Regions from separate parts of the Faecalibacterium sp. PGM34 genome, predicted to be linked through region 1. Evidence: predicted binding sites of a transcription regulator. Region 1 holds the regulator's gene; the other holds the start of a gene.
What was found. Region 1 encodes HrcA, which represses chaperone genes, less so after heat shock. Its sites were predicted from a motif close to TGTTAGCACTCNNNNNNNNNGAGTGCTAACA; they were not measured.
Positions count from the first base shown of each region.

Region 2: the regulator HrcA is predicted to act here: its motif matches at 1,750-1,780, upstream of ACXPUX_RS08140 (co-chaperone GroES).

Region 1 is NZ_CM136898.1:773,583-788,706, reverse strand. It holds gene dnaJ (molecular chaperone DnaJ) at 1-366, opposite strand, end outside; gene dnaK (molecular chaperone DnaK) at 526-2,352, opposite strand; gene ACXPUX_RS03745 (nucleotide exchange factor GrpE) at 2,454-3,071, opposite strand; gene hrcA (heat-inducible transcriptional repressor HrcA) at 3,068-4,141, opposite strand; gene ACXPUX_RS03735 (stage V sporulation T C-terminal domain-containing protein) at 4,623-5,165, opposite strand; gene ACXPUX_RS03730 (aminoacetone oxidase family FAD-binding enzyme) at 5,322-6,572, shown strand; gene ACXPUX_RS03725 (ECF transporter S component) at 6,629-7,288, opposite strand; gene pdxR (MocR-like pyridoxine biosynthesis transcription factor PdxR) at 7,455-8,897, shown strand; gene ACXPUX_RS03715 (hypothetical protein) at 8,804-9,727, opposite strand; gene ACXPUX_RS03710 (alanine/glycine:cation symporter family protein) at 9,959-11,398, shown strand; gene ACXPUX_RS03705 (MATE family efflux transporter) at 11,978-13,333, shown strand; gene ACXPUX_RS03700 (alpha/beta hydrolase) at 13,414-14,598, opposite strand; gene ACXPUX_RS03695 (putative RNA methyltransferase) at 14,884-15,124, opposite strand, start outside.
Region 2 is NZ_CM136898.1:1,752,214-1,767,337, forward strand. It holds gene ACXPUX_RS08130 (ATP-dependent Clp protease ATP-binding subunit) at 1-507, shown strand, start outside; gene ACXPUX_RS08135 (diacylglycerol/lipid kinase family protein) at 595-1,578, shown strand; gene ACXPUX_RS08140 (co-chaperone GroES) at 1,860-2,147, shown strand; gene groL (chaperonin GroEL) at 2,199-3,833, shown strand; partial or broken gene rhuM (RhuM family protein) at 3,986-4,618, shown strand; gene ACXPUX_RS08155 (hypothetical protein) at 4,686-6,143, shown strand; gene ACXPUX_RS08160 (helix-turn-helix domain-containing protein) at 6,196-6,498, opposite strand; gene ACXPUX_RS08165 (Eco57I restriction-modification methylase domain-containing protein) at 6,674-8,737, shown strand; gene ACXPUX_RS08170 (DEAD/DEAH box helicase family protein) at 8,737-12,045, shown strand; gene ACXPUX_RS08175 (transposase) at 13,207-13,563, opposite strand; gene ACXPUX_RS08180 (transposase) at 13,572-13,979, opposite strand; gene ACXPUX_RS08185 (hypothetical protein) at 14,698-15,124, shown strand, end outside.

The DNA.
Region 1 (15,124 bases):
CTGACGGGACGAGCCGCCGAAGCCGCCAAAGCCACCGCCGAAGATATCGCCAAAGATGTCGCCCAAGTCCACACCGTCGCCGCCAAAACCGCCAAAGCCGCCGGGGCCGCCGCCGTTCTGTGCTGCGTAGGTGGGGTCAACACCGGCAAAGCCGTACTGGTCGTACAGCTGGCGCTTTTTCGGGTCCGAAAGCACCTCGTTTGCCTCGTTGATCTCCTTGAACTTTGCCTCGGCGTCCTTATCGCCGGGGTTATAGTCCGGGTGGTACTTCATGGCAAGCTTGCGGTATGCCTTTTTGATCTCGGCATCGCTTGCGCCCTTGGATACCCCCAGCACTTCGTAATAATCACGCTTTTCCTGTGCCATATCCACTCACCTCTCCGGGAACGCCCTCCCCGGGTAACGCCCCGGTCGGTTCCTCACTCTATAAACCAGCAAGAGCCGCCCCGGCCTAAACCGGAGCGGCTTTTGCTCTATTGCGCGTGTGCCCGCCGGTTTGGCCGGACGCAGCGCTTTGTGTCAGACTTAGACTTCCTTGAAGTCGGCATCCACAACGCCGTCATCGTTGGGCTTTTCATTGGCTGCGCCTGCGTCAGCACCGGGCTGTGCACCGGCGGCCTGCTGTGCGGCAGCGGCTGCCTGATACATCTTCTCGAACACCTGGCTCAGGGCTTCCTGCTTTGCCTTGATGTCGTCCACGTTGCCGGACTGGACAGCGGTCTTGAGGTCAGCAAGCTTTGCCTCGGCATCGCTCTTCACGTCTGCGGGCAGCTTGTCGCCGTTCTCCTTCAGCATCTTCTCGGTCTGGAACACCATCTGGTCGGCACCGTTGCGGATATCGACCTCTTCACGCTTCTTCTTATCGTCGGCAGCAAACTGCTCAGCTTCCTTCACAGCCTTGTCGATGTCCTCCTTGGACATATTGGTAGAAGCAGTGATGGTGATGTTCTGCTCCTTGCCGGTGCCCAGATCCTTAGCGCTGACCTTCACGATGCCGTTGGCATCGATATCGAAGGTAACTTCGATCTGAGGCACGCCACGGGGAGCCGGAGCAATGCCGTCCAGATGGAACACACCCAGACTCTTGTTGTCGCGGGCAAACTCACGCTCGCCCTGCAGCACGTTGACCTCAACAGAGGGCTGGTTGTCGGCTGCGGTGGAGAACACCTGGCTCTTGTGGGTGGGGATGGTGGTGTTGCGGTCGATGATCTTGGTGCACACGCCGCCCAGCGTCTCAATGCCGAGGCTCAGCGGGGTGACATCCAGCAGCAGCAGACCCTTCTTCTCGCCGTTCAGAACGCCGCCCTGAATAGCAGCACCGACAGCCACGCACTCATCGGGGTTGATGCCCTTGAAGGGCTCGCAGTTCAGTTCCTTCTTCACTGCATCGTAGACAGCGGGGATACGGGTGGAACCACCGACCATCAGGACCTTCTTCAGGTCGGAAGCGCGCAGACCTGCATCCTGCAGAGCCTTGCGCACGGGGGTCATGGTACGATCCACCAGATCAGCGGTCAGCTCGTTGAACTTTGCGCGGGTCAGGGTCATATCCAGGTGCTTGGGGCCGGTAGCATCGGCGGTGATGAAGGGCAGGTTGATCTGGCTGCTCATTGCGCTGGACAGCTCGATCTTAGCCTTCTCGGCAGCTTCCTTCAAGCGCTGTGCAGCCATCTTGTCCTTGCGCAGGTCGATGCCGTTCTCGGTCTGGAAGGCGTCTGCCATCCAGTCGATGATGCGCTGGTCGAAGTCATCGCCGCCCAGATGGGTATCGCCGTTGGTGGCCAGAACCTCGGTAACGCCGTCGCCCATCTCAATGATGGACACATCGAAGGTGCCGCCGCCCAGATCGTAGACCATGACCTTCTGGTCGTCCTCTTTATCCACACCGTAAGCCAAAGCAGCTGCGGTGGGCTCGTTGATGATACGGCGGACGTTCAGGCCGGCAATGGTGCCTGCGTCCTTGGTGGCCTGACGCTGGCTGTCGTTGAAGTAGGCAGGCACAGTGATGACAGCCTCGGTGACGGTCTCGCCCAGATAAGCCTCGGCGTCAGCCTTCAGCTTCTGCAGGATCATAGCGCTGACCTGCTGGGGAGTGTACTCCTTGCCGTTCAGGGTCACCTTGTGGTCGGTGCCCATCTGACGCTTGATGGAAGAAACGGTGTTGTCGGGGTTGGTGATAGCCTGACGCTTTGCAACCTGACCTACCAGACGGTCGCCGGTCTTGGTGAAGCCGACAACGGACGGGGTGGTGCGGGCGCCCTCAGAGTTGGCGATAACAACAGGCTCGCCGCCCTCCATAACAGCTACGCAGCTGTTGGTAGTACCAAGGTCGATACCAATAATCTTACTCATAATGAAGTCTCCTCTCGAAAAAACAAATCTTGTTTATATGATGCTTATGATGATGTCAAGCGGATGTTATTGCAAACTCCCTTGCGGGAGGTTCGGCTTGTTTATTCGGCCACCACAACGGTTGCATGGCGGATGATCTTGTCACCCAGCTTGTAACCCTTCTGGAAAACGGTGACCACCGTGCCGCTCTCCTGCCCGTCCGGGGCGGGGATCTGCTGCACAGCACTCATAAGGTTGGGGTCAAAGGGCTTGCCCAGCACCTCGATCTCCTCCACATGGAGGGCTTCCAGTGCCTTTGCCGCCTTATCCAGCGTCATGACCACGCCCTTTTTGTAATTCTCATCGGTGGTGGGGGCGTTGGCTGCCATGTCCAGCGTATCCAGAATGGGGATGATCTTTTCCACTGCGTGGGAAACACCGTCGCCAAACTTCTGGTCGGCCTCGCGGGTGGAGCGCTTGCGGTAGTTGTCGTACTCGGCAGCCATGCGCAGCAGCTGATCCTTGGCCTGTGCGGCGTTCTTTTCCGCTGCATCCAGCTTTGCCTTAACGGCTTCCATCTCCCGGGCCTTCTTGTTGAACCAGCCGCCGTCCTTCTTCTTGTCCTCTTCGGTGTCAGCTTCGGCAGCAGCCTGTTCGGGCGCTGCGGCAGCGGTCTTTTCCTCGGGGGCAGTTTCCGGCTGCTCGGTCTCGGGCACCGTGTTCTTTGCTTCTTCGCTCATTCCAGATCCTCCTTATAGATCACAGTCCGCCGTGGTACGGCAGCCTGCGGGGTGTCTTTTCGTTTGCCGCTCATGCCCTCGCCCAGCTGGTCTGCAAACTCGTGCAGCAGGGGCATCAGCTTCTGGAAGGGCATCCGGGTGGGGCCGATCAGGGCAATGGAGCCCCACAGCCCGCCGCCTACCAGATACCGGTCGCTCACGATGCACAGCCCGGGGATCTGCGGTTCCAGATCCTCGCCCAGCAGCACGCTTTCGCTGCGGTTTTCCGGGGGTGCGATCAGGCTTGCGGCCTGTTCCTCGTCATTCAGCAGGGTAAGGATATCACCCACCCGGCCATCCAGCTGCGGCCAGTCCAGCAGGTGCTGCTCGCCGCCCAGAAATACATGGGGCTTTACGCTGTCCTGCAAAATTGCGGCTGCGGCGCTGACCACCGGCACAAGCTCCGGTGCGATCTGGCTGCACAGCTCGCTGAGCATCCGGGTGGAAAGATCCACCGGTGCCACAAAGGTAAGGTTGCGGTTGAGCAGCGCCGCAAGGGCAGCTGCATTTTCCCGGGAAAGCCCGGTGCGTACCCGCGCCACCCGGGTGCGGACGTAACCGGCGGTGGTCACAGCCAGCACAGCAGCTGCGCTGCGGCCCACCTGCACCACCTCGTAATGGGCGATGCACAGATCCTCGGCGCAGGGGGTGCTGACGGCGGCGGTGCAGCCGCTGATGGCGGCCAGCGCCTTGGCAGCGCCCTGTGCCAGCTTTTCCGGCTCGTGGTCAAGGCTGGCGAACACCGCATCCACCCGGGCGCGGGTAACGCGGTCCAGCGGCTGATCATCGGTCAGCAGATTATCCAGATAATACCGGTAGCCCTTGGCGCTGGGCACACGCCCTGCGCTGGTGTGGGGCTGCTCCAGCAGGCCCAGCTTTGTCAGCGCCGCCATCTCGTTGCGCAGCGTTGCGCTGGACACTGCCATATCAAAGTAGTTTGCCAGCACGCTGCTGCCCACCGGCTCGCCCTCAAGGCCATACAGCGCCACGATCGCCTGCAAGACCCGTTGCTTGCGTGCATCCATCGTCATAGCGCCTGCCTCCTTTTTGTATCGCTTTTGTTTGTTTAGCACTCCTTGTTCCTGAGTGCTAAGACCATTATAATCGTTTTTGCCCTGCTGTCAAGTGCTTTGCAAAAATGTTTATAAAGATTCATAATTCTGTCATAAAGGGGGGTGTGCGCCCTCTCAGGCGCTCCCGCGCCAGCTCTCCCAAAGGGAGAGCCAAGCCGTAAGGTTCGACACTAAAGTATTAGGCATAATGAAAAAGTTTCCGGCAGTGCTCTTGCCTCTCCCTTTGAGGAAAGTCTTCCCCCGCTCCGGGGGAAGATGTCGCGCAGCGACAAAAGGGGGAGTGTGGATGCGACCAGCGGGAGCAGACGGAGAGGGCGAGCCCCCTTCCGTGAAAAAGTAGTTCCGAAACGCCCGCAGGCGTTTCGGAACTACCAATAAAAATATTCTTTCCGCTTTTTATGCGCAAAGCAGCGCGGTGCGCATTCCAGATCGTCCCGCCTTATTCCTCCATCTGCTTTGCCAGAAAGGCCGCTGCCACCGCCACCGCCTTGCACTGGGCGTCCTCCGGGCAGGCGGTGCGGTCCTCGGTCAGTAAGCCCACCGCGCCGGTCACGTCCCCGCCCGTCAGCACCGGTGCGGCGCATAGCAGCACCCGGGGTGTACCCTCACAGGGCAGCAGGGTCTTTTCCGGTGCGCCGGGGCTCTGGTAGGGCTTGCGGGCTTCCATCAGCTTTTCCAGCGGCTGGCTGATGCTGCGGTCGGTCAGCTCCCGCCGCCCGCTGCCGCTGACCGCCAGAATGCGGTCCCTGTCGCACACAAAGGCGGTCAGCGCAAACTGGCGGCTGAGCACCTCGGCCAGCTGGGCGGCAAGGGCGTTCACCTCGCCCATGGGCGAATACTTTTTAAAGATCACCTCCCCGTCGCCGGTGGTAAAGATCTCCAGCGGGTCGCCCCGCCGGATGCGCTGGGTGCGGCGGATCTCCTTGGGGATCACCACCCTGCCAAGCTCGTCGATGCGGCGCACGATACCGGTTGCTTTCATTATTTTGCCCTCCTTGCAGTTTCCTTTGTATGTAGTATCTGTCAGCGGCGGCAAATTATACCGGCAGCGGATTTTTTGCTTTGCCCGCCGCATTGCGTTCCGGGCGGGGTTCTGCTACAATAAATAGGAATAAACCCAAAGAAAGCAGGTGTCCGCATGGCACACATCCTTATTCTGGGCGGCGGTGCCGCCGGACTGGCCGCTGCGCTGGCGGCTGCACAGGCCGCGCCCGCTGCCCGCGTCACAGTGCTGGAGCGCAACCCCAAGGCGGGCAAAAAGCTGCTGGCTACCGGCAACGGCCGCTGCAATCTGGACAACACCGCCATCGCGCCGGAAAAGTACTTCACCGCCGACCCCGCCGCGCTGCGGCCCTTGCTGGTGGCGGTGGATGCCGCCGCGCCGCTGGCGTGGTTTGAGCAGCTGGGGCTGTACACCCGCACCGATGAAGCCGGGCGGGTGTACCCCTATTCCAATCAGGCGGCAGACGTGCTGGCGCTGCTGGAGCTGCATTTGCAGCGGCATAACGTACAGCTGCGCACCGGCTGCACGGTATGCACCCTGCGGCAGAGCAAGGGCGGCTACGCCGTGCAGTTTACGAACGCCGAGGGCGGCACCGAAAGCCTGCGGGCAGATGCCGTTATCTGCGCCATGGGCGGCGCCGCCGGGCCGCAGTTCGGCACGGACGGCTTCGGCACCCGCTTTGCCGCCGACTGCGGCGGGCAGATGCGCCCGCTCTACCCCTGCCTGACCGCCCTGCAATGCGCAAAGCCGAACAAGAGCCTTGCGGGTATCCGCGCCAAGGCCGCTGCCCGGCTGCTGGACGGCGACCGGGTATTGGCTGAAGAAATGGGCGAAGTGCAGTTTACCGACTACGGGCTTTCCGGCATCTGCATCATGCAGCTGTCCGGCCTGCTTGCCCCCGGGCGCAGCCCGAAGCACCCGGCGGTGGAACTTGATTTGTTCCCCGCTGTGCCGGAGACAGAGCTTGCCGCCCTGTTTGCGGCGCGTGCGCCGCTGCTTGCCGAGGACACGGCGGCAGCGTTCTGGCTGGGGCTTTTGCACGGCAAGCTGGGCCGCGCCCTCTGGGCTGCCGCCGCCCTGCCGGACGCCGCCCCCCGCGCCCTGCCCGCAGGCAGCTGGCAGAAGCTTGCCCACACCGCCAAGCACTGGCGGTTCGAGGGGCTTACCCCCTGCGGCTGGCGGCAGGCGCAGACCACCGGCGGCGGGCTTGCCCTGACCGAGGTGGAACCGACCTTCCAGTTCAAGGGCTGTCCGGGGCTGTACTTTGTGGGCGAAACGCTGGACTGCGCCGGCAGCTGCGGCGGCTTCAACCTGCACTGGGCGTTCGGCAGCGGCCTTGCCGCCGGGCGGGACGCCGCAAAGCACCTTTGCAGCCGAAAACGGTAATAAAAAAGGGACGAGGAAAAGCCCGCGGGCTTTTCCTCGTCCCTTTTTTATCTAAATCAGGCGGCCTTATTCTCGCCCTTGGAAAGCAGCTTTGCACGCTCCAGTGCAGGGCGCAGTGCCAGATACAGCACCACGGCGCAGGCAGTGGAAGCCACACTATTCACAAAGGTCACGCCGCCGGCGATCTTGGTCAGCGCCTGTGCCACGGTGTAGTCCTGACCAAAGATGTACACGTTGCGGAAGTAGCCAAGGAAGGGGTCGGTGAACACGTTCAGCAACAGGCCGGAACCCGCAGAAACGATCACCTTGACCAGATACCCGGCGCTGTGACGATCCTGATCCCGCAGCTTGAACACCTTATGTGCCACGGCACCGCAGGTGATGCCGATGATGAACTTGAGCACGAAGGTGGTAATGGCGTAGCCCGGGTCACCGGCAAGGATATCTGCCAGTGCCAGACCGATGGCACCCGCCAGACCGCCGGACACGCCGTCCAGCAGCAGCGCCGTCAGGGCGGTAAAGGTGTTGCCCAGATGGAACGAGGAGCCGCCGTAGAACGGGATGCGGAAGAACAGGTAGGCCACTAAGCTCAGCGCAGCCATCACGCCGGTAAGCGCCAGCTCGTGCACCGTAAAGCGGCGCTTGTACAGCACACTGAAAAACAGGATCAGGATGACGACGACTGCCAGCAGCAGCCACATTGCAGTAGTAGACATGATACTTTCCCTCCAATCACGCCGATAACCCCACAAAACTACTTGACATTTGGGTGTCCGGCGGGTATGCTCCTATTATACGCAGAACTGACCCTATGAAAATACCCAGAATAAAGTTTTTTTATGGGGTCAGTTTGACAAAATGCCCAGATGGGAGGGACATTCTATGGTACATCTGACCACGGCACTGGACCCGGCCTCGGCGGTGCCGCTGTACGAGCAGCTCTACCGCAGCCTTGCCGCCGAGATGCGGGCAGGCACTCTGACGGCGGGCACCCGGATGCCCGGCAAGCGGCGGCTGGCGGCAGAGCTGTCGGTCTCGGTGAACACGGTGGACACCGCCTACCAGATGCTGGCGGCAGAGGGCTACCTGACCGCCCGGGAGCGCAGCGGCTTCACGGTGCAGGAGTATCTTGCCCTGCCGCAGGGGGTGCAGCCGCCCGCCGCGCCCTCTGCGCCGGCGGCAGCGCCCCCCGCCGCTGCTGCCCCGCCGGTGCAGTTCGACCTGTCCACCCGGGGCGTGGACCCGGGGCTGTTCCCCTTCCGCACATGGGCGCGGCTGCAAAAGGAACTGCTCTACTCCGCGCCGGAGCTGCTCACCCCCGGGGATGCCCGGGGCGATGCCGCCCTGCGGCAGGCGCTGGCAGGGTATCTGGCCGAGTACCGGGGCGTGCAGTGCGACCCGGAGCAGCTGGTGGTGGGTGCAGGGCTGGAATATCTGCTGGGGCTGCTGGCACCGCTGCTGCCCGGCCCTGCTGCCGTGGAGACCCCCGGCTACCCCCGCGCCCGGCAGGTACTGGAAAACAACGGCGTGCCCTGCCGCTGCCTGCCGGTGGACGCGGACGGGCTGTCGCTGACGGCTCTTTCTGCCAGCGATGCGGCGGTGTGCTACGTTACCCCCAGCCACCAGTTCCCCACCGGGGTCACCATGCCCGCCGGACGCCGGGCCGAGCTGCTGCACTGGGCAGCCCGCGCCCCGGGGCGGCGGTACATCATAGAGGACGACTACGACTCCGAGTTCCGCTTTGATACCCGCCCGCTGCCCAGTTTGCAGGGCATGGCGGGCGCAGACGGCCCGGTGGTGTACCTGTCCACCTGCTCCCGCAGCCTTGCCCCGGGCATCCGCATTGCCTATATGGTGCTGCCCCGGCAGCTGCTGGGCGCGTGGCAGGAAAAATACCGGCTCTATTCCGGCACGGTGGGGCGGTTTGAGCAGCAGACGCTGGCGCGCTTTATCACCGGGGGGTATTTTACCCGGCACTTAGCGCGGGAGCGCACCGCCTACAAAGCCCGCCGGGATGCACTGGCGGCGGCGCTGCGCGCCTCCTTTGCGCCGGAGGAGCTGACCCTTGCGGGGCTGCACACCGGCCTGCACCTGTTGGCACAGCTGAAAGACCCGCCGCCGGACGCTGCCCTGCGGGCAGCTGCCCGGCAGTACGGGGTGCGCTGTTCCCTGCTGAGCGACTACGACCTGACCGGCACGGCGCACTCTGCCGCCGGGACGCTGGTGCTGGGTTACGGCTCGCTGCCGGACGCGGACTGCCCCGCCGCCGGGGAGAGGTTGAAAAAGCTCTGCACCGCCGCCCGGGAGGCATCAGACACCGTATAATGCCCGCCCGACCAGTCCCCGGGCAGGGCGTCGGCGGTGATATCCACCGGCTCGGCGCTGGTGGCTAAAAATTCCAGCGTGCGCTCCAGTGTAGCAAGGTCCACGGCGGTCAGGCTGGTCAGCAGACTGCTGCTCACCTCCCGCAGACCCTGCGGCAGGGTGGTGGGCAGCAGCTCCAGTGCCTGCCGGAAAAAGGCATCCCACACCGCCGCCCGGGCGGCGGCGCTGCGCCGGGGCGAAAGAGCAGTGTCGGCATCCAGCGCCGCCAAAAAGCTGTGGGCGTCGGCGGCAGAGATGCCCTGCACCCCGGTGCCTTTGCCGTACCGCGCCAGCTGCTCCGGGGTGAGCGCCCCGGTAAAGCCCACCCGCACTGCGCCGTACCGCGCCGCCAGCTTTGTCAGCACTGCCGGGGCGATGGCAAGATAGTCGGTATCCTCCGGCAGGGCGAACACCTCGCCCAGTGCCTCCCGGCAGCGGGCGGGACCTGCGGCGGCGTAGCAGTCCGCAAGGGGGACAGTTTTGCCCCCAAAGGGCACTTCCAGCGCGGCGGGCACCGCCAGCAGATGAATGCAGTTCTGCCCGGCGTTCAGGTAGGCCAGCACAAAGCCCGGGGTCTCGTCTGCCACGCACAGCAGCACGGTGCACCGGTCGGCAGCCTTGGGCAGACGGATGGGCACCCCGCTCTGGCTTTTTGCAGCCTGCCGCAGGCTGCTGCGCAGCTGGGCGCGGCTGAGCAGCACTGTGCCGCCCACCAGCGGCAGCAGCACCAGCAGGGCGGCGCACAGCGCCGCCCAGAAGGGACGCCAGCCGCTGCGTTTTGCGTGTTTCATGGCTCTGCCTCCTTTTTGTGCATAAAGCATGACCCAACGGGCGACCCTTTATGCAGAAAGGCAGGGATGCTGCATGGATAAAACAAATACCCCCAACGAAAAAGACCACGAGGAGCAGGAGGATTTCTGGCTGACGCTGGAACCCCTTCCCGTCCCCGATCCCGAAAAGCCCTCCGCACCGCATGAGGAGTAATGGCGCTGCATAGGATACGGTAAAGGGGGGGGGATGAGATGCCAGAACGGTTCATGCGGGGAATCGAGGCTTTGAACGGCATCGTGTGGGGGCCGGTAGGGCTGGGGCTGCTCTTCGGCACCGGGCTGCTGCTGACGGTGCGCACCGGGGGCTTTCAGCTGCGGCGGTGGGGCTACTGGATGCGGCACACCCTTGGTGCGATCCTGACCGACCAGAGCGTCACCGCCCATACCGCCCGCGAGGAACAGGCCATCAGCCAGTTCCAAAGCCTGTGCACCGCGCTGGCTTCCACCATTGGCACCGGCAACCTTGTGGGGGTGGCCACCGCCATCCTTTCCGGCGGGGCGGGCGCGGTGTTCTGGATGTGGGTCATGGCGCTGCTGGGCATGATGACCAGCTACGCGGAGAACGTGCTGGGCATCTACTACCGCCGCAAAGACCCGGCGGGCGGCTGGCGCGGCGGGCCAATGTACTACCTGCGGGACGGCCTTGGCGGCAAGCCGGGGCGGGTGCTGGCGGTGCTGTTTGCTGCGTTTTGTGCGCTGGCAAGCTTTGGCATCGGCAACCTGAGCCAGCTCAATTCCATCGCGGGCAATCTGCGGGCGGCTTTCGATGTGCCGGAAGCTGCCACCGGCGCGGTGCTGGCGGCAGTGTCGGCGGTGATTTTGCTGGGCGGGCTCAAGCGGGTGGCTGCTGTGGCGGAAAGGCTTGTCCCGGCCATGGCGCTGCTGTACATCGTGGGTGCGCTCACCGTGGTGGGGGTGCACATCACCGCCGTCCCGGCGGCGCTTGCCGCTATCGTGAAGGGGGCATTCGGGCTGCGTGCCGCCGGTGGGGGCATCGTAGGCTATGGGCTGTCCCGGGCGGTCACTTGGGGCTTCAAGCGGGGCGCTTTTTCCAACGAAGCGGGGCTTGGCTCCTCAGTGATGGTGCACGCGGCTTCCAACGTAAAAGAGCCGGTACAGCAGGGCATGTGGGGCATTTTTGAAGTGTTTGCGGACACCATGGTGGTGTGCACCCTGACGGCGCTGGTGGTGCTGACCTCCGGCTTTGTGGATCTGGACACTGGGCGCATCGCCGCCGGGTCGGCGGGCAGTGCGCTGGTAGGGCAGGCCTTTGACGCCGTTTTCGGCACGCTGGGGTCAAAGCTCATTGCGGTGTGTGTGCTGCTGTTCGCCTACTCCACCACCCTTGGCTGGAGCTGCTACGGCTGCAAGGCCGTGGAATATCTCTTCGGCGCGGGAGCAGGGGCATTTTACCGGGTGCTGTTCGTGGCGCTGATGCCGGTGGGCGCGGTGATGCGGCTGGACCTTGCATGGATGCTTTCCGACACCTTCAACGGCCTGATGATGCTGCCGAACCTCATCGGCGTAATAGCGCTGTCCGGTACGGTGGTGCGCATCACCCAGAACTACCTTGCCCGCAAGCTGCACGGCATCCCCGCGCCGCCGCTGTTGTCGGCGAGTGAGACGATTTAGAATGGCTTCCGCTGCGCTCTAGCCATATTCAGCGGAAAAATTATTTATAATTTCGCAAATCTGGAAAATCTGCGGATTTTCCAGATTTGCCTTTTCACGGGCGGGGTTTGGAACGAACTCCCTCAGTCAAAACCTGACGGTTTTGACAGCTCCCTCTGGGAGGGAGCCTTTGGCATGACGGGAAAGTTTCCGGCTCAAGCACAAAGTTTGTGGGCGTGCCTGCTCCCCCTTGGGGGAGCTGTCGCGCAGCGACTGAGGGGCTTTGAATCGGCGGAGCCGGAAAAAACGGTTAAAAGATCTTCACGCCGAACAGGCGTGAATCTTCAGTTTTTTCCGGTGTAGCCCACCCCTTTGGGGTTAAAAGGGGCGAGCAGCCCCTTTTTCGTGGCTCCAGCGCGTCGAAATCGCTGGCACTTTTCTGGTTCTCTTTTGGTGTCAAAAGAGAACATCCCTCGGCTAGCAGAATCTTTCCCTGCGGAGCGCACACTCTCAATCGTCAGCCCCGCCCCTTGTCCCGGGGCAGGGTTTGTGCTATGCTAAGGGGCACAAGCGATTTTTTGCGCTGAGAGGAGGAACCCCATGGCCGCCGTAAAAACACGGAATACCGCTGCCCTTATGACCGAGGGCAGCATTGTAAAAAGCCTGCTGCTGTTTGCCCTGCCGCTGATCTTCGGCAATCTGCTGCAGCAGATGTACAACACCGCCGACAGTATCATCGTGGGCAATTTTGTGGGCAGCAACGCCCTTGCCGCCGTGGGCTCCAGCGGGTCACCCATCTACCTGCTCATCGGCTTCAGTCAGGGGCTTGCCGTGGGTGCGGGGGTGGTGGTGTCGCAGTATCTGGGCGCGGGCGACCACAAGGAGACCCGCGAGGCGGTGCATACCGCCCTTGCCATTGCGGTGGTCATGGGGCTTTTGCTGACGGTGGGCGGCGTTGCCTGCGGGCGCGCTTTGCTGGTGGCCATGAACACCCCCGCCGAGGTGCTGGCGGACGCTGTGACCTATATCCGCATCTACTTCGGCGGGGTGCTGTTCAGCGTGGTGTATAATATGACCGCCGGCATCCTGAACGCCGCCGGAAACTCCCGGCGCTCGCTGGTGTATCTGGCATGGGCGTCGGTGACCAACATCGTGCTGGACCTTGTGTTCATCGTAGGGCTGCGGATGGGGGTAGCGGGCGCTGCCATCGCCACCGATTTGAGCCAGCTGGTGTCCTGTGTGCTGAGCCTGCGCTTTCTGATGAAAAGCGAGGACGCCTGCCGGGTGGAACTTTCCGCCATCCGGCTGCACCGCAAAATGGCAGGCCGCATCATCCGGGTGGGTCTGCCCACCGGCATCCAGAACATGGTCATCTCCTTTTCCAACGTGCTGGTGCAGGCCAGCGTGAACAGCTACGGAGCCGCCGCCATGGCGGGCTTTGCGGCCTACATGAAGATCGACGGCTTCAACATTCTGCCCGTCAGCAGCATCAGCATGGCTGCCACCACCTTTGTGGGGCAGAACTACGGCGCAGGGCGTCTGGACCGGGTAAAGCGCTCGGTGTGGGTCACCCTTGCCATCGGGGTCCTCTACACCCTTTGCACCGGCGCGGCGCTATTGGCCGGACAGGACGCCATTCTGCACCTGTTCACCGCCGACGAGGCCGTGGTCACCTACGGCAAGCTGGCCATGCGGTGGTTCTGCCCGTTCTACTTCCTGCTCAGCATCCTGCACGGCCTTGCCGGTGCCGTGCGCGGCACGGGTGCCAGCATCCCGCCCATGGTGGTGCTGCTGGTCTCGCTGTGCCTGTTCCGGGTAGTGTGGATCCAGTTTCTGCTGCCCTTCTTCTCCGGCATCGAGGGCGTGTTCATCCTCTACCCCGTCAGCTGGGGGCTGGGCGCAGTGCTCATGATCCTGTATGCGTGGAAGGGTAAATGGATGGAGTATCATACATAACCATTTTTATAAACAACGACCCGCCGCACTGAAGGAGGTGCGGCGGGTCGTTGTTTTTCAGGTACTCCTGTCGGGGCAGCTTACCATGCAAAGCCCACGGAGTCCATGTCGATCTTCTTTTCCATCAGCCCCAGACGGCTCTCGATAAAGTTGACAGCCATATCCGGCCACTGGGCGATCTGGGTGTAGTAGTCCACATAGCCCTTGGTGCCAGTGCCCAAGCCCACACCGTGGGGCGCATCGGGTGCCAGATAGAAGCTGAAATCCTTGAAGGTATTCGCGCACTCCGGCAGAGAGGGCAGCATCATCGCACTCAGGCCATCTTTCTGACCCACAACACCAAAGACCGGGGGCAGGTTGGGGTTCTTCGTGAAGTCCAGACCAGTGACGAACAGGCCGTAGATGGGAATCGCCACGTTCAGGTCGGCACTCTCATAGTCCACAGCATCGCAGACGTAGCTGGGGTAGACCTTATCCGGGGTATTCGTAGTGCCGAACTGGTCGGCCACCACCTGCATCACATTCATGCCGCCGGCAGAGAAGCCCACAGCGATCATGATATCGGTCTTGCCGATGTGTTTTTCAGAGGCGTTGTGGCGGATGTAGCGGATAGCGCGTGCCAGATCCAGCCGCTGATCCACAGCGGCGTAGGGTTTGACGCGGCGCTGCAGCACAAAGGCGTTGTAGCCGTTCTTGTTGAAGAACTCGGCCACAGGGTAGCCTTCCACCACGTTGTTGCGGTGGGTGCTGCCGCCGCCTGCAATAATGATCACGTTGCCCTTCACCTTGCCCTGATCTCGCAGCAGGTACGGGTTCAGGAAGGGACGGAAGCCCTCGTTATCGTAGCAATTTTCCCAGTTAGTGGGCAGCGGAGATTCCACGGCCATCTGATCTCCCCAAATTTCCCAAACGGTGCTCTTGGGGTCCTTGATCTGGCGCAGCGCCTTGCGGGCATTGGTCAGAGCAACACACATCTCGTAGTGAGAAGCATTGATGCCGGGCGCAGGTGCACCGTCCACCTTCTCGTACTGAGCACGGGACAGCTTGTGGAACAGCACATAGAACTTGTCAAAATCACCCCGGAAAGCAGCCGGATAAAAGGCCACCTCGCGGGAGAGACGGAGTTCCTCTGCCACCATGGCCTGCACCTCAGCATCGGTGTGCACGCCAGCGTTTTCAGCAAAGGATGCGGGCGCCATGCCAGCCACTGCGCCCATGGTCACGGCAGAAGCGGCGGAAAGCTTCATAAAGTCTCTTCTGTTCATCATCATTTCTCCTTTTAAATGCAGACGGCACATTTGTGCAGAACAAAGCCGCCCGAAACTGTACAGCAAACGCCCTGCTGCCGGGTCCGATAGACATTCCAGTTGTATCATGCCATCGAAATCTGCACAAATCGTACCACAATATAACGAACTTGTAAATAGATTTTGTTGTTTTTGTGCGAAATTGATATATTAGTATGTCAGTTCTTGTGAAAATCAACAAGCATGAGAATGGGCACAAAAAAGGACTGCCATGCACCTGCACGGCAGTCCTTTTGTATCTTATTACAGCTTTTCAAACACCAGAAAGCGGAAGGCGATGGTGGTGGTCAGCTGCGGCAGAGCCGCAAGGCGGGCGGCACCGTCGCGGGGTGTTTTCCAGTAGTAGGGGGTCATGGCGAACAGCGCTTCCAGCTGGGCGGCGGGCACGGTGATGGTGCCCTGCACCTCACGCTCGTCGATGGCGCAAAAGCCCGGGTACTCCACCTGCTGCACCGGGTTTTTGTAGGGCTTTTCGTAGAGCACA
Region 2 (15,124 bases), 980 kb from region 1:
GGGCGCAAGGCAGATTTCCGCAACACCATCGTGCTGCTCACCTCCAACTTGGGCGCACGGTTTTTGGCGGGGCAGAACGCGCCGCTGGGCTTTGCCGCCGGGGCAGAGGCAGTGTTTGAAAAGCAGTCCGCACAGGCCGTGGAGGAGGCCAAAAAGTGGTTCCGGCCAGAGCTGCTGGGGCGGCTGGACGAAGTGATCGTGTTCCGTCCATTGGCAGAGGAAAACCTTTGCGCCATTGCAGAAAAAATGCTCTGCCAGCTGGAGCAGCGCGCCGCCCGCAGCGGCTACCGTCTGCGCCACACCCCGCAGGTGGGTGCGGCACTGGCTGCCCGGGCGCAATCGGCCTACGGTGCGCGGGAGCTGCGCCGTCAGGTGGACAGGGCAGTGGAGCAGGCGCTTGCAAACCGTATTGCCGCCGGAACTGCCTGCGTAGGGCAGCACTGGACGGCAGACTGCGCCGCCGATGGCAGCATCGTTTTGCGAGAGGATGAGACCGTAACCCTATAAGAAAATAGCAAAATAGCGTTTTTGCTTGCAACCGGAACGGTTTTCGACTATTATAGAGGAAATAGAGTTATAACAGGGAGGACCCCGATGCACACGCTGTTTCTTCTGAACCCCGCAGCCGGAAAGGCCGACTGTACCCGCACCCTGCCGCAGCAGATCGCGGCGGCTGCTGCCGGTGCCGGGCTTGCCCCGGAGGATTACACCATCCGCGTCACCACCCACGCAGGCCACGCCCGGGAACTGTCCCGCGCTGCCGCCGCTGCCGCTCAGAAGGCGGGGGTGGAGCTGCGCATTTTTACCGCCGGTGGTGACGGCACCTTCAACGAGGCGCTCACCGGCGCGCACGGCTTTGATAAGACCGCCGTGGGCTGCCTGCCCTATGGCAGCGGTAACGACTTTCTGCGCACCTACGGTACAAAAGAAGAGTTTCTGGATCTGGACGCCCAGCTGGCCGGTGGGGTAGTGCCCATCGACCTGATGCGCACCAGTCTGGGGCTTTCTGCCACCATCTGCGCCGCCGGTCTGGACGCACAGGTGGCCTACGGTATCCCCAAGTTCCGGCGCATTCCGCTGTGCGGCGGCGAAGCAGCCTATGCGCTGTCCATCGTCCAGCAGCTGTGCGGGCATATCGGCCGCAGGGTGGAGTACGTCATTGACGGCGAGGTGCTGACCGTGGATTGCCTGATGTGCGCAGTGTGCAACGGCCGCGCCTACGGCGGCGGCTTTATGGCTGGGCCGGAGGCACGACCGAATGATGGCTGGCTGGATGTGTTCATCGTGCGCAAGGTCAGCCGCCGGGTCATTGCAAAGCTGCTGATGCTGTACAAAAACGGCCAGCACTTTCAAAACGGTCAGCTCACCGAGGCTGCAAAGCCCTACTTTATCTACCGCCGCGCAAAATCGGTCAGTCTGCGGGCAGCAGATGGCCGTGGACCCATCATTGCCACCGTGGATGGCGAGTGCGCCCCCTGCAAGCAGGTGTCGGTACAGGTGCAGCCGCTGGCGGGCCGCGTGCTGCTGCCGCAGCCCGCTTACCAGCGCTTTACCGCCAAAAAAGCAGGCGTAAGGTAAAGAGCGCTGCCGTGGATCCTACCATCGGAACAGAACGCAGCCGCTGTGCAAAAATTGTGCAGCGGCTGCGTCTTTTTTGCGTAGCAAGGTGTGATATGCGGCCGTCATAAATTCTTAACAAAGAAAAATTGCAAAACCCCTTGATTTTTCAGGGCAAGATGAGTACAATACACTTAGCACTCAGAGAAAAGGAGTGCTAAACCACTGCGGAGCACACACGAAGCCCCCGCAGGACGCGACAAAGTTTCAAATAAATTCAATATAATTGGAGGGCAAGAATTATGAAAATTATTCCTCTTGCAGACCGTGTTGTCATTAAGACTGTTGAAGTCGAGGAGACCACCAAGGGCGGCCTGATCCTGACCGGCAGCGCAAAAGAGAAGCCGCAGGTGGCACAGGTCATCGCAGTTGGCCCCGGCGGTGTCGTGGACGGCAAGGACGTCAAGATGACCGTTAAGGTCGGAGACAAGGTTCTCACCAGCAAGTACTCCGGCACCGAGGTCAAGGTGGACGGTGAAGAGTGCACCATCGTGCGCCAGAGCGACATTCTGGCTGTTGTGGAAGACTGAAACTGATTTTCCCTTTTCAATTGAGCTTATATTATAAAGGAGCGATGTATTATGGCAAAGCAGATCAAGCAGGGCGAGGACGCCCGTAAGGCACTGTGTGCCGGTATTGATACCCTGGCTAACACCGTTAAGATCACCCTCGGCCCCAAGGGCCGCAACGTGGTGCTGGGCAAAAAGTTCGGCGCACCGGTCATCACTAACGATGGCGTGACCATCGCAAAGGAGATCGAACTGAAGGACGAGTTCGAGAACATGGGCGCACAGCTGGTGCGTGAGGTCGCAACCAAGACCAACGATGCCGCAGGCGATGGCACCACCACCGCTACCGTGCTGGCACAGGCCATGGTCAACGAGGGCATGAAGAACGTTACCGCCGGTGCAAATCCCATGGATATCCGCCGCGGCATGAGCAAGGCCGTTACCACCGCTGTGGAGACCATCAAGGCACACAGCCAGAAGGTGAAGGACAGCAACGATATCGCCCGCGTCGGCACCATCTCTGCCGGTGATCCCGAGATCGGCCGTCTGATCGCTGAGGCTATGGAGAAGGTCACCTCTGACGGCGTTATCACCATCGAGGAGAACAAGACCACCGCTGAGACCTACAACGAGATCGTGGAAGGTATGCAGTTCGACCGCGGCTACCTGACCCCCTATATGGTCACCGATACTGACAAGATGGTGGCTGATCTGGACAACGCTGCTATCCTGATCACCGATAAGAAGATCAGCGTCATTCAGGATCTGGTGCCCCTGCTGGAGCAGGTGATGCAGAATGGCATGAAGCTGCTGATCGTGGCTGAGGATATCGAGGGCGAGGCTTTGTCCACCCTGATCGTCAACCGTCTGCGCGGCACCCTGAACGTCGTGGCTGTCAAGGCTCCCGGCTTCGGCGACCGCCGCAAGGAGATGCTGCAGGATATCGCTACCCTGACCGGCGGCACCGTGATCTCCTCTGATCTGGGCTATGAGCTGAAGGACGCAACCGTCCAGATGCTGGGTCATGCCCGTCAGGTGAAGGTGACCAAGGAGAACACCACCATCGTGGGCGGCGCTGGCGACAAGGACGCTATTGCAGCCCGCATTGCCCAGATCCGCAGCCAGATCGAGGCCGCTACCAGCGACTTTGACCGCGAGAAGCTGCAGGAGCGTCTGGCTAAGTTGGCCGGCGGCGTGGCTGTCATCAAGGTCGGTGCTGCTACCGAAGTCGAGATGAAGGATAAGAAGCTGCGCATTGAGGATGCCCTGAACGCTACTAAGGCAGCTGTGCAGGAAGGTGTTGTGGCCGGCGGCGGTACCGCTCCCATCAATGCTATCCCCGCTGTGCGCGCTCTGTGCGACACGCTGGAGGGTGACGAGCGCACCGGTGCCAAGATCGTGCTGAAGGCTCTGGAGGCTCCTCTGCGCCAGATCGCCAAGAACGCCGGTCTGGAGGGCAGTGTCATCATCGACAAGATCATCTCTGCCAACAAGCCCAACTACGGCTTCGATGCCCAGAACGAGGTCTTTGTCGAGGATATGATCGCCGCTGGCATCGTGGACCCGACCAAGGTCACCCGTTCCGCTCTGGAGAATGCAGCTTCCGTCGCTGAGATGGTGCTGACCACCGAGAGCCTTGTGGCTGACCTGCCGGAACCCCCGGCTCCCGCCGCACCTGCCGGCGGTGACATGGGCGGCATGTACTAATAACTGCCCAAAAACCGCATGAATCCTTGATTTTTGGAGCGCGCAAAAGCGGATTTACGCCAAACTTACGCCACTTACGCCAAAAATCAAAGCGCACTATAGGGTAACAAAATCGGCACTCGCTGAAAAGCGGGTGCCGATTTTTGTGTCCGGGAGAATTAAAAAATGATGAACCCGCTGGTGGATTCTTCGAGCGGCAACTGCAGCAGATCCGGGAGATTCACCTGTCGGAGCGCAAGTTCTACCAGAAGGTGACAGACCTGTATGCTACGGCGTTCGATTACGACAAGGATGCCAAGACGACCCGGCTGTTCTTCCAGACCGTCCAGAACAAGATGCACTATGCCGTGCATCGCCACACGGCGGCAGAGCTGATCTATGAGCGGGCCGATGCCAACAAGGAACACATGGGGCTTACCACTTGGGAGAATGCCCCGGACGGAAAAATCCTGAAAGCAGATGTGACGGTGGCCAAAAACTACCTGAGCAAAGAGGAAATGAACTATCTGGAACGCATCGTGTCGCTCTATCTGGATTATGCCGAATTGCAGGCAGAACGGAAAATCCCCATGAGCATGGAGGACTGGGCAAAGCGTCTGGACGGCTTTTTGGAGTTCAACGGCAACGAGCTGATGACCGGTCCCGGAAAAATCAGCGCAGAACAGGCGAAGCTTCATGCGGAAACGGAATATGAGAAGTATCGTGTCGTGCAGGACCGTTTGTATGAGAGCGATTTTGATCGATTTATGATGGTGGAAGAGGAAGCAAACAGAAAGATTGAGTGATGTTTATGGAAATGACCGCTATAAACTTTGTATTAGAAGAAAATCGCTTAATAATATGGAGTGCCTTATGAAGGATTTTATTTCTGAAATCAAGAAAATTCCAACGGATGGACTTATTTATTGTCTTTCGGAAAAATCTATAGATATGTTTAGAAAAAATGAGTGTTTAATGCCTGTAACTATTCCAGTTATACACAATGGTCAGAGAAAGATTCTAACCGTTACATTGACTGCTTGGGATATTCTTGACATGGAGTTTCTATCTATAAAAGAAAGCAACGATTATCGTCGTTCCTCAAAAAAAGTCCCAATTGAAGTTCTAGTCGACTTATATCGCGACTATGACAACGAGCGCTCTGCAAAAGAGGGGATTTTTCAAAATGTAGATGCCGATGGCGTATTTCGTACCTTGATGGGAATGACAGCTGAACAATTTGCATATGAAAATCTATATTGGCTATTTGAAAAATTCAGCCGTGATTATTATATTCTTTTTGCGGCGGAAAATTTTGAACATCGGTCTATAATTGATACTGACGCTATTGTGCGCGAGATTTTTGGAATTCCTGTCAATGATTATGTTTTAATTCTGGTAACTGTTTTTTGGTTGTGCTGTCAGCATCCGGATCCTTTGTCTGCTCCGGAAGAATTATATAGTAATGTGAACAGTGCAGTCCTTACTGTTGAGAATCTTTCCAATTTTATTAAATATTATTCGTGCACCTATCAAAATTTGCGTACTTCTTCTCTAAAAAAGCAGCTCTTGTATTCAAAACCATTCATTAAAACCCAAAGGACGGGAGAATATTTTGCTTCAAGTATTTTTCCTGTGGCAATGCTGCTTGGAAATGGTCTTTATTGGCTTGTGCGCAATTATTACTGCAAGCAAGGAACACAAGTCTTTGTAAATACCTTCGGATGCCTTTTTGAGGATTATATAAAAGATATTGCCTCAAAATATTGTAAACCATCTGAATGGACTACACTGTCTACTGGTTCCCGAAAGTCAGCAGATTTCACATTCGATCTAGGAAGCTTAACGCTTCTTGTAGAATCCAAATCTGCTCTGATTGGTCTTGATGTAAAGCAGCAGATTCCCAATTTACACAATGCCGATATTTTCTTTGAACGCACAATCTCAAAAGCGTATAAGCAATTAAATAGTAGTTATGTTCGATTATCAGTTTCGAGCAAGAATCCTATTATAAAAATTATTCTCTTGTATGACCAGTTTTCTAATTCGGCCATAGTAGAAGAAGCTGCGCACAAAATATTAGGTTCGGATTCTTCCTGTTTTATTATGACAATTCGTGAATTCGAGATACTTCTGTACCTTCACCAACATAATAAAGAAACGGAACAGCAGATTCTGGACGAGATTCTCAAGTCCAGCAGAGCAGAAAACTCTCGAAAAAATATTCCTGCCATCTATAAGGATCTCGCTATTGATAGTAATCCTCACTTTGAGGAAGAAATGGATTATTTTTCAAAGTTGATGAATAATTTTAAGGATGCCGCAAAATAATTCCATAACAAAACAACAGCCGCCCAGCGACCTTACGGTCTCGCTGGGCGGCTTATTTTTTGCGTTTCCACAACAGATATTCTTCGTAGCGGTGCATCTCGTTCTGTTCTTCTTCGGTCAGGCGCTGGCGCTGTTTGCGGGCCTCGTCTGAGGGGTCGATGTCGGTCAGGCCCAGCAGGTAGTCGGCGGAGGTGCCGTAGAGCTTGCAGATGGCAAGCAACACATCGCTGGGCGGCGAATTGCGTCCCTGCTCCCAAGCGCTGACAGCCCAAACGGTAAGCCCCAGCTTGTCCGCAAGGCTCTTTTGGGTGTCATGATAGTTCTTTCGAATCTCTGCCAGTCGCTCTCCAAGCATTATCAATACCACCTTTCCTGTTACTAGTATAGGGAATTCTACTAGTTTTTGACGAAAGACGCACTTAAAATGCTGGACACGATGCAAACAAGTAGCTATAATGCTAGTATAAGGCGGAACTAGTACAAAAATACTACTTCCGCCGCAACGCTAAGGCAAAGCGAGGAAATCCCCGTTGGAACAACTGATCGACTTTCACGCACCGGAAGTGCAGGCGGTGCTGGATACGCTACTAAAAGATAAATCCACCGGTAAAAACATCATCTGGGCCACCGACCCGCCGGAGGAACTGCAAACGGTGATGTACGAGCCGGTGACGGATAGATCTCAGATCACCACCCAGCAGCTTGGGCTGACCCACTACGAGGTGGTGCTGCCCCGGATGATGAAGCAGACCGACACCCAGCAGCAGCGCACCCGCAAAAAAGGCGAGGTGTTCAGCCCCGCATGGGTCTGCAACAAGATGAACAACGCACTGGATGCCGACTGGTTCCGTGGGCTTGGGGCAGAGGAGAGCGCCGGGCAGTTCACGGTGGAGTTGCCCCAAGGCTGGAATACGGTGGAAACGCCGGTGCAGTTCCCGGTTTGCAAGGGCAGGATCCCGGCATGGGTGCAGTATGTGCAGAGCCGCCGCTTGGAGGTGACCTGCGGCGAAGCCCCCTTTCTGGCGTCCCGCTACGATGCCGCCACCGGCGAGATGATCCCGGTAGCCCGGCGCATTGGCATTCTGGACCGCAAGCTGCGGGTGGTAAGCGAGAACGCCGCCACAGAGGACGAGTGGCGTAAATATGCCACCCATGCGGTGCAGTCCACCTACGGCTACGAGTATCAGGGCGATAACCTTTTGCTGGCACGGGTCAACCTGCTGCTGACCTATGCAGAGCATCTGCAAGCTCGCTGGCAGCGCAAACCCACAAAAGAAGAGTTACAGCCTATTGCCACCATCATCAGCTGGAACCTGTGGCAAATGGACGGCTTGCACCTGTCTGTGCCCGGTGGCAAGCCCCAGCCGGAGACAGAACAGCTTGACCTCTTTTCTATGTTCGGGGCGGCAGAGCTGCAGCCGCCTACGGTATCCTGTAAAGTGAAAAACTGGCGCAAGGGCAGCCATGGAACCGCCCAGAACTTTGAAACCATTCAGGAAGGGAGTACCAGCATGAAGTTTGATTATGTCATCGGAAACCCGCCGTATCAAGAGCAAACAACATCTGTTGTTCCAAAAACAAACGGACAGGTTCGTTCAAAAAGTATTTTTCAATACTTTCAGATTGAAGCTGATAAAATAGCCACTAAAGCAAGTGTGTTAATCTATCCGGGTTCTCGATGGATTCACCGTTCGGGAAAAGGTATGGCAGATTTTGGATTGAAACAAATCAACGATGTAACATTGCGGCGAATAGACTTTTATCCAAATTCAAAAGAAGTGTTTCCGGGACCAGTCGCAATTGCTGATGGCGTTTCTATTGTTCTGAAAGAAAAGGAAAAACAAACACCTAGATTTGATTATGTATATCATAACAATGGTGAGTGTGTCAGCCTTGAAATGGATAACCCGGGAGAAACACTGATTCCTTTGAATCCAAGTGATGCGGTTATTGTAAATAAGGTTGAGCAATTTGTAAATGATAATAAGCTGGATTACTTACACGGTAAAATTCTGTCACAGAAGCTTTTTGGAATAGAAAGCGATTTTGTCGAGAGTAATCCGAATAAGGTTCGAGAATATGTTTCGGATGCTGATGTTGATTTTTCGCATGAGATTAAACTGTTCACAAATGACAAAGCCGGAAAGAAAGGTCGAGCAAAATGGTTTGTTGCAGATAGAAATGTTGTTTCGACTAGTGTGAAGTATATTGATGAGTGGCAAGTTGTAGTTTCAAGTGCCAATGCGGGAGGTCAAAAACGAGATAACCAAATCGAAATTATAGATAACCATTCAGCTTTTGGGCGTGCTAGAGTTGCGTTGAGTTCTTTTACAACAAAACAGGAAGCAGTTGACTTTTATAACTATGCACGGACATATTTGGTCAGATTTATGTTCCTGATGACGGATGAAGCACTAACATCGTTGGGAAAGCGTGTTCCAGATTTGATGGATTATACGGAAAATAATCCTATTATAGATTTTTCTGCGCCATTGGATAATCAGCTCTATCAATTAGTAGGGTTGAAGCCAGCAGAAATTAAGCATATTGAAGATACAATAAATAATCTTAGAAAGAAAAAGGAGATGGCATAATGGCTGGCATAACCCTGCGCACTGCCCGGCAGGTGGTGCCTATGATCTACGCCTATACCACCCCGGAAATTGCCCGGCACAACGGCTGGACGAAGATCGGCTACACTGAGCAATCGGTGGACAAACGCCTGAAACAGCAGACCCACACCGCCGATGTGCTGTACCATGAGGAGTGGCGGGGCAATGCCGTCTACGATGACGGCAGCGGCGAGGTGTTCACCGACCACGATTTCCACGCCTACCTCCGCAAGCTGAACGTGGAGAACGACCGCAAAAATGAGTGGTTCCATCTGGATGGGCAGCAGTCCCGGCGGTATTTTCAGGATTTCCGCATGAACCGGGGCCGGGTGCAGCTGGATGCCGCCATCGCCTACACCCTGCGGGAGGAGCAGGCAAGGGCTGTCCGCGACACCAAGACCTATTACCAGAGCCACCCCGGCGGGGAATACCTCTGGAACGCCAAGCCCCGCTTTGGCAAGACCCTTTCCGTCTACGACTTCTGCAAGCAGGTCGATGCACAGACGGTGCTCATCGTCACCAACCGCCCTGCCATCGCCAATAGCTGGTACAGCGACTATGTGCGCTTTCTGGGCAGGGAGTCCGGCTATCTGTTTGTCAGCCATGTGGATGCCCTTGCCGGGCAGCCCCATGTGCTGGACGAGCAGGGCTATCTGGATGCCGCCGCGCAGGGCGAGGAACTGTATAAGCGCATTGAGTTCGTCAGCCTGCAGGACATGAAAGGCTCCAAGTATTTCGGCGGCGAGTACGACAAGCTGCGCCACCTGACCGAGTTGAACTGGGATGTGCTGGTCATCGACGAAGCCCACGAGGGCGTGGACACCTACAAGACCGACCTTGCCTTTGACCGCATCCGCCGCCGCTTCACGCTGCACCTGTCCGGCACGCCCTTCAAGGCGCTGGCGAACGACAAGTTTGCCGGGGATGCCATCTTCAACTGGACCTACGCCGACGAGCAGGCCGCCAAGCGGAACTGGCAGGGCGCACCGGGGCAGCAGAACCCCTACGCAAACCTCCCCATGCTCAACCTCTACACCTACCAGATGTCCGAGATCATCCGGGACGAGATCCAGCAGGGCGTGGAGATCGACGGCGAAACGCAGGAATTTGCCTTTGACCTGAACGAGTTCTTCAAGGTGAAGTCGGGCGGCAGCTTTGAGCACGAAGCTGAGGTGGACCGCTTTCTGGATGCCATGACCACTCAGAACAAATTTCCGTTTTCCACCCCGGAGCTGCGTGCCGAACTGAAGCACACCTTCTGGCTGCTGAACCGGGTGGACAGCGCCAGAGCGCTGGCGAAAAAGCTGCAGGCGCACCCGGTATTCCGGGACTATGAGGTGATCCTTGCCGCCGGTGACGGCAAGCTGGACGACACGGACGAGAACCAGAAGAGCTTTGACCGGGTAAAAGCCGCCATCGCCCACCACGAAAAGACCATCACCCTGTCGGTGGGGCAGCTGACCACCGGTGTCACCATCCCGGAGTGGTCGGCGGTGCTGATGCTCTCCAACCTGAAAAGCCCGGCGCTGTATATGCAGGCGGCGTTCCGTGCCCAGAACCCCTGTCTTTTCCACGAAAACGGCACCTTCCGCCGCAAAGAGAACGCCTATGTGTTCGATTTTGACCCCGCCCGCACCCTGCTGATCTATGAGCAGTTCGCCAACGACCTTTCACAGGACACCGCCAGCGGCAAGGGCGACACCGGGGAGCGCAAGGCGCACATCCAGAATCTGCTCAACTTCTTCCCGGTCATCGGCGAGGATGAGGAAGGGGAGATGATCCCGCTGGATGCAGAAAAAGTCCTCAGCATCCCCCGGAAGATCAAGTCCAAGGAAGTGGTGCGGATGGGCTTCCAGAGCAACTTCCTGTTCCAGAACATTTCCAACGTGTTCAGTGCGCCGCAGGAGGTGCTGGACATTCTGCAAAACTTCCAGCCCATCAGCGAAGCCAAGGCAAAGCCCATCCAGATCACCCCGGACACCGGCGCAGACCTCTCCCTGAACGACAAGGGCGAGGTGGATTTGGACGAGGGCTACGTCATCGGCAAGGCGGCGGATGTGTTCGGAGCGAAAATCTACGAGAGTACCCCGGCGCTGGACACCGCTCTGCAAGACCTGACCGATGCTCCGGCTCCTGCCAAAGAAGAGCATCTGGAACCTCTGAAAAAGAGCATCACCAAGGAGGTCATCACCCCTATGGTGGAGCAGGCAAAGCAGGAGTATGGTCGGGACCTGAAGCTGTCCGACCAGAAGCGGTTTGAGAGCACCGCCAAGGCCAAGATGGACGTGGCGGTGAACAAGGTGGTGGACAACTACCGCATCAACCAGAGCCAGCTGGAGACCCAGCGCACCCAGCAGCTGCAAAGCTGCACCACTGCCCAGCAGCGCCAGCAGGTGAACCGGGAGTTTGACGCAAAGCAGCAGCAGAGCACCGCCGCCCTGATGGAGAAGCTGCAAACCGCCATCCAGCAGACGGCGCAGGAAATGCAGCAGACCATCGTGCGCACTGTGGAGACCAACCAGAAGGAGCAGGAGAAAAAGGGCTACGAAGACACCGTCCGTGACCATCTCCGGGGCTTTTCCCGCACCATCCCGTCCTTCCTCATGGCCTACGGCGACGAGACCGTGACGCTGGCGAATTTTGACCGGATCATCCCGGACAAGGTCTTTCAGGAGGTCACCAGCATCACGCTGGAGCAGTTCCGCTTTTTGCGGGATGGTGAACCGTACATCAACCAAGCCACCGGACAGGAGGAACACTTTGCAGGCCACCTGTTCGACCCGGTGGTGTTTGACGATTCGGTGAAGGAGTTCCTGAACCTGAAGGTCAAGCTGGCGGATTACTTTGACGAGAGCCGCACAGAGGATATCTTCGATTACATCCCGCCCCAGAAAACCAACCAGATCTTCACCCCTAAGTGGGTGGTGAAAAAGATGGTAGACCTGCTGGAACAGGAAAACCCCGGCTGCTTCGATGACCCCGGCAAGACCTTCCTGGATCCCTACATGAAGTCCGGTCTGTACATTACGGAAATCGTCAAGCGCCTTTACCGCAGCGAGAAGATGCGGCAAGCCTTCCCGGACGATAACGCCCGGCTGGAACATATCTTTGCCAAGCAGGTCTATGGGCTTGCGCCCACCGAGATCATCTACCGCATTGCCATCAGCTACATTTTGGGTTTTGCAAAGGGTCACGGCATCACCGCCCACCATATCCGTCAGGCGGATACGCTGGAATTTGCCAAGGCGGGCACCATGGAAAGGGAACTGGATAAGATTTTCAGAGACTGACAAATAGAATACGGCATAAAACCAAAGGCGGCTGTCTGCATGGGTGCAGATGGCCGCCTTTTTTTGTGCTATACGCGCAACTTTTATGGAAATTTGTTGAAATGGTTACTTTTTGGCCTTTCTCGTCGGCTACCTATTGAGAGGACTTTTTCAAAGTGGGTACTTATGACAACTTTATTACAAAGAGCTGTCAATGGGTGTCAAATGACCTTTCTCGATGCCTACCAAGTGAGAGCATCTTTTTCAAGGTTGATTCAGCCTTGAATACTTCCGTTGTAGCGAATTGCCGGTTTGCAATGGTTGCTCGACAAACCGACGATATTTTAACTCGGCGCTTGCTTCAACTATATTTTCTAAGAACTTTTCAGCAAATTTCTTTTTCGGGTTATATTTTAGCCGTTTTCAATGCCTACCAATTAGAGGGATGATTTTTCGGAAGCCCTAAATTCCGAGGATTTTCTATAAAAATCTGCTCCTTGAAAACAGAATAGTTCAATCTTCCGGTACTTCACAAAAGGTACTTCTGTAATTCGCAGCCCGGCCATAACGAAGGCGGGGTGGCTGAAATGCCAATGGTGCGGTGCAAGCCCGCCGCCGGATGATTCCCCACTCCTAGGGTGCCGAGGGCGAATATGGGAGACCTATATCATATTGACGCAGATGGACTGTAAGTCTATCTGCGATGGGGGAGCCGGAACAATTTCCGGCTCTCGTTACATTGAGCCGGACGAGCTGTTCTTCTGGACAGCTTGCCCGGTGCAGGAGTGCAGAGGACGCAGTCCTTTGCCCCAGTGATATGATGCTGTGCGTCATATCCTACTGGGTATTATCTGACGCAAAATGGCGGCAGATCCAGCAGCTCCGCTGCTGCGCACTCTCCCGGCAAGCTGTTGAAATGAAAGAAGCCTCCGCTAAACCTTATACCAAAATCAGGAAAAAGTAACCAAAACAGGTTCACTTAGGAAGCCAATAATAGGCCTACGAGGCCCACGAATTTAGTGATTTCAGGTGCTATAATAATTGCAGAGATGCAGCATCTTAGTGATTTTCTGCAAAGAAAGAATAACGATGCAACAAGAAATGGGAACGATGCTTCCTACTTTCACCGAAAATTAGGAACTCTCGGTTCCTGTTCGAGTATGAGAACCCGTACCAATAAGTTCAAAACCGAGCAATAAGAGTTCGTAGAGCGGCGATCATGCACATAGCCTGAGCTGATTCAACTGTAATCTCATAGTCTTTGGAAAGGCGTCTGGAATAGTTAATCCATGCCAGGGTACGTTCTACGATCCATCTCTTCGGAAGGATCGTCCACTCGGGCTTGATTCTCGCAGAAATGTCAACCTCCAGCCCCAGAGTCTCTTTGACATCCTGCTCAAAAGTCTTGCGGTAACCGGCATCTGCACAAAAGCGCCGGATGGAGGGATATTTCTCGACCGCCCGTTTTGCAGCAAGAATCCCGGCTTTCGTATCATGAATATTGGCAGCATGTACTACGACAGCGAGCAGGTTGCCCATTGTATCAACTACAATGTGTCTTTTTCGTCCTTTCGTTTTTTTCCACCGTCAATTCCACGCTCCTGAGCCGGACCAGTTGTTTTTACACTTTGTGAATCAATGATTCCATAAGTCGGCTGCGCTTTCTTGTCTGCCTGTTCCCTTGTCTGGGCAACCAGTGCTGCCAGGAGCTTCTCCCATAGCCCGCTTTTGACAGCTGCATGATAAAAGTTGGACACCGTGGTATACGGCGGAAAGTCATGGGGAAGATTACGCCATTTACAGCCATTCTCTACAAGGTATAAGACTGCATCCACAAGTTCCCGTTTTTCCCACTTGCTTTTATGCCCTGCAGGGGGAAAGAGAGGGGCAATCATAGCCCACTGGCTGTCCGTCAAATCGCTGGCGTAATGCTTTCTTTCGTTTTTGATAATCATAGCCACATTATACCACATTTTTGATTATTGGTACAGCTTCTGAGTTTCTTTGCTATACTTTTCTTGCAGAGCGAAAGCAAACTCTTCTAAGCGGAAAGCGACAAACGCCATGATCTCCCACTGAGGGAAGGAGCGGTAGGTCACTTTCTTTGCAGTATAACAAACACATAAATCCTTTTCCGAAAGGATTACCTCTCGATTCCGAGAGAAGATTTCAAGACACGGTCTTGAAATGCGAGACCCGTTGCTTAGAAGAATTGTATCACTCCTGTGATTTGATCGCACGAGTGGCCGTACACAAAAAATACAGGAAAAGAGGGATGTCTATCTGAAATTAACACGACACAACGGACGAGCCGGAACCCACGGCACTTACAACCCCAAGCACAACGACCGCAGTTTCAACCTTGCCAACAGTGAGCACATCGACCCGGAACGAGCCAAGGGCAACATCTACTGGGACTGCTTCCACGGTTTCCGTTCGGCTCTCGCTCCACCCGACCCGGACGATCTGGCGGCAACCTTCTCGGACGTAGAACGGCAATTCTACGAGACCCACTACACGGCCTTCATCAAAAGCCAGAACGAGCGCAACGCCAAGATCCGGCACACAGAGCGCAACCGCTCCATTCCCGACCTGCTGTCCAGCCGCAAGACCTGCCCGGAAGAAACCATCTATCAGCTTGGAACGCTGGATGAACACGCTTCGGCAGAGGACTTGCTGAACATCGTCACCGAGTTCATCGAGGAGTTCAAAGCCAAGTATGGCGACCATGTTCATGTGCTGGACTGGGCACTGCATCTGGACGAAAGCACACCCCATATCCACGAACGTCATGTGTTCGACTGCGAGAACAAATATGGCGAGGTGGCTCCCCAGCAGGAAAAGGCACTGGAAGCGTTGGGTTTTGATCTGCCCGACCCGGCTAAATCCCTCAGTCGCCGCAACAACCGCAAGATCACTTTCGATGCCGCCTGCCGGGAAATGTTGTTTGAGATCGCCAAGCGGCATGGGCTGGAATTGGAGGAAGAAGCGGAGTACGGCAGCCGCAAATATCTGGAAAAGCAGGACTTTATCCTTGCCAAGCAGAAGGAGCAGCTTTCCGCCCAGCAGAACAGGCTGGACGAACTGACCCTGAAAGTTT